Actinocatenispora thailandica: one gene and its partner. The protein of the gene in region 2 interacts with the protein of the main gene of each other region in a pairwise test. Links are inferred from orthologs where the notes say so. Each region holds a gene or a part of one and is shown on either strand. Other genes may lie near its edges.

Evidence for each region.
Region 1: the proteins of Athai_RS02115 (region 2) and ndk interact in binary tests that used the Escherichia coli proteins (3 or more experiments, as listed by UniProt). The link is inferred for Actinocatenispora thailandica from one-to-one orthologs.

Annotation. Positions count from the first base shown.
Region 1 is NZ_AP023355.1:1,308,609-1,313,078, reverse strand. Bases 1,627-4,470 are described here. They hold ndk (nucleoside-diphosphate kinase), read right to left. Parts: upstream 3,338-4,470; coding sequence 2,915-3,337; downstream 1,627-2,914. Other genes in these bases: Athai_RS05800 (acyltransferase family protein), read left to right, coding at 3,584-4,470; Athai_RS05810 (pyridoxamine 5'-phosphate oxidase family protein), read right to left, coding at 2,343-2,828; Athai_RS05815 (TetR/AcrR family transcriptional regulator), read right to left, coding at 1,657-2,253. Outside these bases: Athai_RS05825 (Fpg/Nei family DNA glycosylase), read right to left, coding at 1-630; Athai_RS05820 (SDR family oxidoreductase), read right to left, coding at 711-1,598. UniProt on the Escherichia coli protein: Major role in the synthesis of nucleoside triphosphates other than ATP. The ATP gamma phosphate is transferred to the NDP beta phosphate via a ping-pong mechanism, using a phosphorylated active-site intermediate.
Region 2 is NZ_AP023355.1:451,270-457,293, reverse strand. Bases 1,983-4,754 are described here. They hold Athai_RS02115 (5-formyltetrahydrofolate cyclo-ligase), read left to right. Parts: upstream 1,983-2,920; coding sequence 2,921-3,589; downstream 3,590-4,754. Other genes in these bases: Athai_RS02105 (RcpC/CpaB family pilus assembly protein), read left to right, coding at 4,521-4,754; Athai_RS02110 (FmdB family zinc ribbon protein), read left to right, coding at 3,629-4,024; Athai_RS02120 (diguanylate cyclase), read right to left, coding at 1,983-2,683. Also shown: Athai_RS02125 (UTP--glucose-1-phosphate uridylyltransferase), read right to left, coding at 1-286; more of Athai_RS02120, read right to left, coding at 296-1,982; more of Athai_RS02105, read left to right, coding at 4,755-4,952; large conductance mechanosensitive channel protein MscL, read left to right, coding at 4,990-5,433; Athai_RS02095 (hypothetical protein), read right to left, coding at 5,646-5,801; Athai_RS02090 (MBL fold metallo-hydrolase), read left to right, coding at 5,904-6,024. UniProt on the Escherichia coli protein: Involved in the removal of 5-formyltetrahydrofolate.

The DNA.
Region 1 (4,470 bases), 860 kb from region 2 along the record:
GCCGGTGCGCACCCCGGCCCGCATCAGCGTGACCAGGTCCGGCCACAGCCGCGCCCAGGTGTCGGCGGACAGCTCGTGGCCCGGCCGGTACGGCGAGATGCGGTGCCGGAACAGGATCTCCGCGCGGTAGATGTTGCCCACCCCGGCCAGCACCGTCTGGTCCATCAGCAGCTGGCCGACGGCCACCCGGGACCGGGCGATCCGGCGGTACGCGGTGTCCGGGTCGGCGTCGGGTCGCAGCGGGTCGGCACCGAGCCGCGCGTACAGCGCCTTCTGGTCGGCCGGGGTGTGCAGCTCGCAGGCGTTGGGGCCGCGCAGATCCAGCCACCCGTCGGCGGTCTCCACCCGCAGCCGGACCGCCCCGGTCGGGGCCGGCGCGGCCCCGCTGCCGGTGAAGAACTTGCCGGCCAGCCCCAGGTGCACGTGCAGCCGCAGCAGCTCGCCACCGCCGGTGCGGTAGCGGTGGTAGAGATGCTTCCCGTACGCGTCGGTGCCGGTCAGGGTGGCCCCGTCGAGCCGAGCGGCGCCGGCCGCGAACCGGCCCTGCGGGCTGGACACCCGCAGGGCGCTGCCGCGCAGCAACCGCCGGTGCTCACGCGCCAGCCGATGAATCGTGTGCCCCTCCGGCACCGCGCCTCCCCCTCGCCCACCCGAAAGCCGCGGCAACTCTAGCGCGCACCGGCGGCGGCGCGGGCAGCCCGGGAACGCGGTCAGCGGCTGCCGGTGTCGGTGCCGGCGGCGAGGGCGGCGAAGTAGTCGACGAGGTGGCGCTGCCCGATGGGGGTGCCGACCATGTCCCGGCCGAGCGACTCGCAGAAGAACCGCAGGAACCCGGACGCGTTGCGGTTGATCGGGCGCAGCGCCGCGGACAGCGCCTCGACCGGCCAGTACGGCAGGTGCCACGGTCGCCGACGACGCCCGAGTACCCGCTGGGCCAGTTCGACGATCTCCGCGGCGGTGTAGGTGTCCGGCCCGCCGAAGCCGAACTCCTGGTCGACCAGCGCCGAGTCCCGGATCGACTCGGCGACCAGGTCCCCGATGTCTCGCGGGTGCACCGGGTTGATCCGGTACCGACCGTCGCCGAACACCATCCCGGCCCCGCGCGCGGCCAGCCGGAAGATCTCGGCCATGTCGTTGAACGCGCCGGTCGGCCGCAGCACCGTCCAGGTCAGCCCGCTGTCGACCAGCCGGTGGGTGAACTCCTCGCGCGGGCGCAGGATCGGCACCCGTTCGGCCAGTTCCGCGGCGTGCAGCACGCTGACGAACAGGAATCGGCCCACCCCGGCCTCGCGCGCCCGGGCGAGGATGTTCAGGTTCGCGCCGAGATCGACCTGCTCCGGCGTCGGTTTGCCGCGCAGCGTGCGCAACCCGACGGACGACACCACCACGTCGACGTCGTCGCAGAGCCCGGCCAGCGTCTCCGGCCGGGTCGCCGCACCCACGAACACCTCGTCGCAGGCCGGCCGGATCGGGTCGAGCCGGCGCGGGTCGCGGGCGAGAGCCCGCACCCGGAAGCCCGCGTCGTGCAGCGCGACGGCGATGTTGCGGCCGAGGTACCCGGTCGCTCCGGCGACCAGTACTCGGGCGTTGCGGTCCATCCCGGCTCCTTCGGTGAACGTGGCGATCAAGGCGGCGCAAGGCCGGCGAGCGGCGCGATCAGCGCGGCGCGAGGCCGGCGAGCAGCAGGTCGGTGGCGGTGCGCGCGGCCGGTTCGGCCGCGACGCCGGCGGGGTCGACGAGCCACTGCAGCAGGACCCCCTCGACCAGGCCGACGAGTACCGCCGGGGTCTGCTCGGGCACGTCGGGGCGCACCGCGCCCTCGGCGGCGGCGTCGTCGAGCAGCACCGCGACCAGCCGGCGGTACTCCGCGTAGATCCGGGCGAAGTCGACGGTGCCGGTGCCGGGGCCGCGGACCGCCCAGAAGTCGAACACGATGCGGGCCAGTTCCGGCTCGGCGGTCGCCCCGGTGACCATGGCGCGCACCAGTGCGTGCAGCCGGTCGAGCGCCGGGCCGTCCGCTTCGACGATGGCCCGGACGCCGTGCAGTGCCTCGTCGGCGAACCGCTCGAACGCGGCGGCCAGGATGTCGTCCCGGCTGGTGAAGTAGAGGTAGATGGTGCCCTTGGCGACCCGCGCCTGCCGGGCGACGTCCTCGATCTTGGTCGGGTGGTAGCCGTCGCGGGCGAACACCCGGATCGCCGCGTCCAGGATCTCGGCACGCTTCTCGTCCTTGTTCACGGGTCGCGGGCTCACCGTCGCCTCCTTGATGACTGACCAGCCAGTCATCAATATACCCACCACTACCCGGCCGCACCAGCGGCGGGTGGTGGTGGAGGTGTCGGTCAGCCCGCGCGGTGTTCGGTGACGACCGGACCGCCGGGCCGCCAGCGCCGGACCACCATGCCCTCGTCGCCACCGAACCGCACCGTGGCGGCATGCTCGACGTCGAGCGCGAACAGGTGGTAGTCCCCGGTCGGGTGCCAGCCGATCCGCGCCTCGATCGCCGCACAGTACCGCTCGCGCGGGTCCGGGTCGGTCACCTCGACGGCCCGCCCGTCCAGCTTGATGTCGCCGCCGGCGTTGTCCTTGTCCGCCGGCAGGCTGTGCACCGTCAGGCGCGGGTCGCGGCGCAGGTCCAGTGCCTTGCGCGAGCGCCACATCATGCCGAGCATCAGGTCACCGGCGGCGAAGTCGACCTCGCACGGGCTGATCCGCGGTGCCCCGTCGGACCGGATCGTGCCGAGCAGCACCAACTGGTCGGCGGCGAACCGGTGCCGCGCCGCCGCGGCGAGCTCCGGGCACCGTACCGAGAATTCCTGCCATCGCATGCCACCGACGCTAGGCCGGCGGCCTGACAGGTGATGTCAGGTTCGCCGGGCCGATCCCGGACCCGCCGGTGCCGACCCGGCGGGCGTCAGAGCTTCGGGAACCAGAGGGCGATCTCGCGCTCGGCCGAGGCGGTCGAGTCCGAGGCGTGGATCAGGTTCTCCCGGTTGGACAGGCCGAAGTCGCCGCGGATCGTGCCCGGAGCCGCCTGCCGCGCGTCGGTCGCGCCGGACAGGGCGCGAACCACCGCGATCGCCTCGTCGCCGGACACCACGAGCGCGAGCAGCGGGCCGGAGGTCATGAACTCCTTCAGCGGCGGGTAGAACGGCTTCGCCACGTGCTCGGCGTAGTGCGCGTCCGCCAGCGCCGCGTCCATGGTGCGCAGCTCGGCGGCGTCGATCCGCAGCCCCTTGCGCTCCAGCCGGCCGAGAACCTCACCGGTCAGGCCGCGCCGGACGGCGTCCGGCTTGATCAGTACGAGCGTGCGCTCGGACACGGATCCTCCCCACAGGATGTGACGGTGCGGCGGTCGCCACACCCGGGGCGGACACGGTGCGTTCCCGCTGCCCCCGGGGCGAGCCTAACGAACGGTCGGCACCGGCCAGGCAAGGCCCGGGTGACCAGGTACTTTTCCGGACAAACCGCTGTGAAAAACCCCACGCACCTACCGACCTGCCGGCACATCGGCGCTGGTCAGCGGCACCATGACCGGACCGCGTTCAGTTTCCTTTCAGGTCTATTGGGTACCAACTACGCAATGAGCTCCAGCACTACTACCAGCGACCGTACCGGCACCGACAGCACACCTGCCGGCGCGACCACCGGCGCCGCGATCCAGGCCAGCGGCGCCGCCGCGGCCCGGGCGACCGGCGGCTTCGGCCAGCGGCGCCGCTACCACGAGGTCGACCTGCTCCGGCTGGTCGCCGCGCTGGGGGTGCTCGGGTTCCACTTCCTGTTCCGGGCCAGCACCACCGATCCGGTGTTCTCGCACACCGGGTTCCACGACCCCGGCGGCATCTTCCACTACGGCAACCTCGGCGTCCCGCTGTTCTTCGTGATCAGCGGCTTCGTCATCCTCAACAGCGCCTGGAACCGCACCCCGATCCGCTACCTGTCGTCCCGGATCGGCCGGCTCTACCCGGCGTTCTGGACCGCCTGCACGTTCACCGCGCTGATCATGGCGTTCGACCCGACCGGCCGGTTCAGCGTCTCGTTCGGCCAGTGGCTGCAGAACCTGTCGATGGCCTCCGAGGCGTACGGCGTGGACTACGTCGACGGCGTGTACTGGACGCTCACCATCGAGCTGGCCTTCTACCTGATCATCCTCGCGTTCGTGCGGATCGGGATCACCACCAACCGGGTCATCGCGTTCGGCCTCGGCTGGCTCGCCATCTCGATGTTCGCCCTGCACCACCCCGCGCCGGACTGGCTGAACCTGATCCTGGTGCCCGCCTGGGCGCCGTACTTCGTCGCCGGCATGTTCTTCGCGCTGGTCGCCCGGGACGGCTGGCGCGCCAAGTACGTGCCGCCGCTGCTCGTCGCCTACGCCGGGTGCGGCCGCTACGCGATCCACTACTTCCACGCCCAGACCGACTACTACCACGTGCTGTTCAGCCCCTGGGTGGTGGCCGCGGTGATCACCGC
Region 2 (6,024 bases):
CCTCCAGGTCGAGCCGCCGGTCGAAGTGGTCGACCATCGAGCTCTTGCCCCGGCCGGTGATCAGCAGGACGTCGCCGATGCCGGCCGCGGCGGCCTCCTCCACGATGTACTGCAGGGCCGGTTTGTCGACGACCGGGAACAGTTCCTTGGGCACCGCCTTGCTGGCCGGCAGGAATCGGGTGGCCAGCCCGGCCGCCGGGATGACCGCCTTGGTGGCGCGCTGCGTCGGCGTCGCGTCCGCGGACGGCGCGGCTGTCGGGTCGGACGTGGTCGAGTGGTCGGGCATGGGGCGAGACTATCCGCCTCGCGTCTGCCTCGGCGTTCGTGGCCGATGCGACGCGCCGCCCGGCCTGTCCGCGGCACCGTCGCCGGCACCCGTACCGGTGCTGGTGGTGGCACCGTCCGTGTCGGCGCAGGGCGCGGCGGCGTCACCGGGTGGCGCGTCGGCGGGTGCCCCAGCGGCGTCCGGGCACGGCAGGTCGTCCGGCGCCGCAACGCCGTCCGAGACCGCAGGTCCGCCCGGGCGTGGCGCGCGGTCCGGAGTGTCGTCCGAGACCGGGGCACCGCCCGGGCGTGGCGCGCGGTCCGGGGCCCGGGCGTCGTCCGGGGTGTCGTGGGCCGGGGTGACGGAGCCTGGCTGGCTGCCGCGGCGCCGGGTACGGCCGGCGGCGAGCCGCCAGGTGTCCCGGCCGGCCGCCTTCGCCGCGTAGAGCGCGTCGTCGGCCGCGTCGAGCACCTCCTGGCCGGTACCGCCGTGATCGGGGTAGACGGCGATGCCGACCGAGACGGTCACCTGGATCTCCCACGGCTCCCGGCCGTCCGGCGCGGCGATCGGCACCCGCAGGTCACGGACCGCGGCGCAGATCCGTTCGGCCAGCGCGACGGCGCCGGCCCGGTCGGTCTCCGGCAGCAGCACGACGAACTCCTCGCCGCCCTGCCGGCAGGCCAGGTCGATCTCGCGGATCTCGGCCCGGATCCGCTGCGCGAACGCGACCAGTACCGCGTCGCCGGCCGAGTGCCCGTAGGTGTCGTTGACCTCCTTGAACCGGTCCAGGTCCATCGCGAGTACCGACAGCCGGCGCTCGAACCGGGTGGCCCGCTCCACCTCGTTGGCCAGCGCGACCCGCAGGTACCGGTAGTTCCACAGCTCGGTGAGCGGGTCGGTCAGCGACAGCCGCTCGGTCTCCTGGTGCAGCAGCACGTTGTCCACCGCGACCGCCGCCTGGCCGGCGAAGGTACGCAGGGTGCCCAGGTCGGCGTCGTCGAAGTCGTCCTGGCCGAGCCGGTCGTACAGGGCGAGCACGCCGCGCAGCTGCCCGTGCTCCCCGTCGCCGCTGTCCGCGGTACCGGTCGGGTTCGGCCGGGCGGACCCCGAGAACGGGACCGCGATGTAGGTCCGGCAGCGCGGTTCGGTCGGCGCCAGCACGATGCCGTCCGCCCGGCCGCGGCGCGGCTCGCCGCCCTGGGCGACGCCGCCGAGCAGCCCCTCACCGAGCGCCACGTGGATCGACGACAGCGACCTGATCCGCCCGTCGAAGCCGTCCGCACACCGCGCGACCAGCTGGTTCGGGTGCGCCCCGTCCGGCCCGTCGACCAGCAGCACGACGCCGGACTGGGCGCCGGTGGCCGCCATCGCGGTCTCCAGGATCACCGACAGGATGCCGTCCAGGTCGTGCGTGTTGGACAGCGTGTCGCCGAGCATGCCGAGGTTGCCGCGCAGCTGGTCCCGGCTGGCGGTCAGCGCCTGCACGTACGCCTGCATCTCCCGGGTCATCCGGTTGAACGTGCTGGCCAGCTGGCCGACCTCGTCCCGGCTGCGCACCGGTACCCGGGCCGCGAGGTCACCGCCGGCGACCCGGTCGGCGGCGCCGGCGAGTTCGGCCAGCGGCCGGGTGGTGGAGTTGGCCAGCCACCAGGCCGCGCTCACCGCGACCAGGCCGGCGAGGACGACGACACCGATCAGCACCGCGTACAGGGTCTGCGAGTCGGAGCGGCTGGTGGACAGCGCGAGCCGCAGCGGTTGCTCCGAGCGGGCCGGCGCCAGCCGCACGAACACCCCGTCGCGGGTGGGTTTGACCTGGTCGCCGTGCAGCCCGCGGGCGGTGCTCGCGATGGCGTCGGCCCGCACCGCGGTCTCGGTGGACAGCGGGTCGCCGGCGGACAGCAACGTCACGTCCACCCCGGTCGAGGCGCCGAGGTGGGCGACGAACGCCCGGTCCACCGGTACCGCGGCGACGACCTGGCCGATCGACCGGCCGCGCTGGTCGGTCAACCGGACCCGGGCGGTCAGCGAGTGCGGGCGCTCGCCACCGGCGGGGAACGCACCGGCGCAGTCGGCGGACGGCCCGAGCAGTTGTCCGGCGGTGGACCGGACCATGCCGTGCTGGTCGGTGATCTGGACCGCGCTGGCGAGCCGGGTGGCCACGCCGTCCCGGGCGGCGCTCGCCTGGTCGGCGGCGGTACCCCCGCCGTACAGTCGGGCGGCGATCTGCGCCGCGGACCGCAACTCGTGGCAGGCCGCGTCGACGGTGGTCCGCACGGTCGTGGTGGCGACCTGCAGCCGCTCGACCGCGCGGCGGTTGCTGACCTCGGACACGGTGATGCCGACGAACACCGCACCGATCAGCACCGGCCCGAGTACGACGGCGAGGAACGCCGCGGTGAGCCGCGCGCGCAGGGTCACCCCGTCCTCCGATCCTCGGCCGCCCGGTGGCACCGGCGCGGCACGATTGCCCAAGAGGCCCTGCCTCGGGACCTCTGACAGGTCAGCTCGCGATGAGCGGTCGGCACCCGACGTCATTGTGGACTGCCCGCAGCCGGCCGCCGATCGGTGATCCGGGCACCGTCCGGCGACTCGCAGTGCGATGCTGTCACAGCACGCGCAGGCACCCCTACCCCGGCAAGGTTGGATCCAGCGAAGATGCACGCAGTTTCGGATAAGTCGGGCATTCGTGAGGGGTTGCTCGCGGCGCGCCGGGGCATGTCCCCCGGACACCGAGCCGCGGCCGACGCCGCGATCCGGGCTGCCGCTGTCGCGCTGCTGCGCGCCGGGCGCCCGGTGGGTCGACCCGCGGTGCCCGATGCCCGACGTACCGTGACCGGCTACGTGCCGACCGATCTGGAGCCGGGCGGCCCGGAGCTACCGGAGTCGCTGCGCCGCTGGGGCGATCGGGTACTGCTGCCGGTGCTGCGCTCCGACCTCGACCTGGACTGGTCGGAGTACACCGGCCCGGACTGCCTGCAGCCGGCCCGCTGGCGGCTGTGCGAACCGTCCGGGCCCCGGCTCGGTCCGGGCGCGGCGGCTCGCGCGGCGGTACTGTTCGTCCCCGCGCTCGCGGTGGACCGGCACGGCAACCGGCTCGGCCGGGGCGGCGGCTCGTACGACCGGGCGCTGTCCCGAGTGCCCCGGCGCGCCCTGGTCGTGGCGCTGCTCTACGACGGGGAACTCGTCGACGAGTTGCCCACCGAGCCGCACGACCGGCCGGTCAACGCGGTGCTCACGCCCGGTGGCGGGCTCGCCAGGATCACCGGATCGGGCGTGTCTACCCCGCCACCCCGGGTGGACGCCGGGCCCCGTCATGGCGGATGATTAGCACTCAGAAATAGAGAGTGCCAGCGGAGGCAAAGGGTGCCCACCTACCAGTACGTCTGCACCGAGTGCGGTCACACGCTTGAAGCGGTCCAGTCCTTCAGCGACGGCCCGCTCACCGAGTGCCCCGACTGCGGCGGTCGACTGCGCAAGGTCTTCTCGGCGGTCGGCGTCGTGTTCAAGGGCTCCGGCTTCTACCGGACCGACTCCCGATCCTCGTCGACTGCGTCGTCGGCCGCGGCCACCTCGTCCAGTTCCTCGGACGGCAAGGGCGCCGGGGACGGCAAGGGCAAGAGCGGGGATTCGGCGAAGAGCGGCAGCGACTCCGGTTCGTCCGCGTCGAGCGCCTCCTCGTCCGGCTCGTCGAGTTCGGCGGGCGGCAAGTCCGGCAGTTCGGGCAGCGGCGGTTCCGGCAAGGTCGCTGCCAGCGCCTGACTCCGGCCCGGCGCCGACGGCGGCGCCAACCGCTCCCAAGGTTCGTCCACCAGGGCGTCGCGCTGTGCGCGGCGCCCTTCCGCGTATCCGCGCGCCGGCTGGATGGGCGCCGACCGGGGTGGGCGCCGACCGGGGTGGGCGCCGGCGCGGTGACGGTCGGCCCCCACCGGTGGACACCCGTAGCACGGACCGCAGCCGGTCCTTACTGATATCCACAGCGTTGTCCACAGGCCAGCGTGGGCGGTGGATACCCGACCTAGCGTTCGCGGCGAACCCCCGAGGCCGGTTCGGGGCGACGCCGGACGCGTGCCGGCAGCAGCGCACCCGAGCCGACCCCTCAGTCGCGGACACCGTCGTGTCCCCAGCCCGAGGAGCTGCTGTGTTCCCAGGACGTGAGCGCGCTTCCCGGCCGCGCCGGTGCAAGACCGAGCGGCTCGATCCGATCCGCTGGTCGGCCCGCCGCCGCTCCCGGCTGCTGCGCGCGGGCGCGGTCACGGTGCTGTTGCTGCTGGCCGCCGGCGTGCTGGCCACGGGCAGCGGCGCCGCCGCGGACGACGGCCGGTGCCCCGCCCGGCCCACCCCGGCCCCGAGCCACCGGCCCGCGCCGGGAAGCAGCGTCCCGGCCGGCTCGGTCGGCGTCGCCGTGCCGATCGGCGGCGCCGGCGTCGGTGGTCTGGTGCACCCCGGCGATCGGGTCGACCTCACCGTTACCGTCACGACTGACCCGGACAGTGCCGATACCGACACCCAGCGCGATCCGGCCGAGCTTCTGGTCCGCGATGCGCTCGTCCTCCGGGGGACGACCGGCCATTCTGCGGACATGACGGGAGGATCCGTGGTCTATTTGGCGATGACCGAACAACAGGCGCGTCGGGTGGCGGGAGTGGCGCCGTCGGCCCGGATCGGACTCACCCTCCGACCCGGCTGACCGGAGCCGCCGCCCCCGGCACCGCACCGGCTACAGCATGAGGAGAACGAGAGCGGTGCTCAAGGGTTTCCGGGACTTCGTCCTGCGCGGCAACGTGGTCGATCTGGCCGTCGGCATCATCATCGGTGCGGCGTTCACGGCCGTGGTGAATTCGCTGGTCAGTGATCTGCTCACGCCGTTGATCGCGGCGATCTTCGGCAAGCAGGACTTCAGCAAGCTCTACTTCACCTGGAACGGCAGCCAGTTCAAGTACGGCAACTTCGTGAACGCGGTGCTCTCCTTCCTGATCGTCGCCGCGGTGGTCTACTTCCTGGTCGTCATCCCGGTCGACAGGCTGCTGCAACGGTTCCTGCCGAGCAAGGTGGACGCACCGAAGCGGGACTGCCCGCAGTGCCTGTCCACCATTCCCGCCGCCGCGACCCGGTGCGCGTTCTGCGCCTCCGAGGTGCCGCCGGTCCTGGAGAACCCGATCACGCACTGATCGGCGCGGCCCGGCGCGGGGCTGGACTCAGCCAGGCTGTCGACGGTCCCCGGCGAGATCGGATCGCCCAGGCAGCGGGCGAGATCGGGTCGCCAGTGCGTGCTGCGAGATCGGGCCGCCGGGGCGCGGTCCGAGATCGGACGGCCGGGGCGCGGTCCGAGATCGGGCCGCTCGGCGGCGGGCGAGATCGGTGCGCCCGACCGGGCGCACCGTCAGTCCCAGTGCGGCGGGCGTTCGGCCAGCAGCCGGTCGTCGTTGCTGTCCGGGCGTTCGCCCCAGCCGGCGTCGGTGTCGTCGCGCGTCTGGTCGGGCAGGATGTCCAGGTCCTCGTCGAGGGCGACCTCGCGGTCGTCGCCATTGTCCGCCACTGCCCGACTCCTGTCCGCGTGCGCCGGCCACCGCCGGCGGGAAAGCCACCGGTAGCCAGCGTATCCGGCCCGGCCGGCCCGATCCGCCGACAGACTGGGAGGGTGATCGACAGGACACGCACCGCGCGCCGCTCGGATCGCCCCGAAGGCCCCGCGGCGGCAGCCATCGCCGCGAGGTCGACCGACGTACCGGTCGGCGGCCCGCCGCGACGCTGGCCGCAGT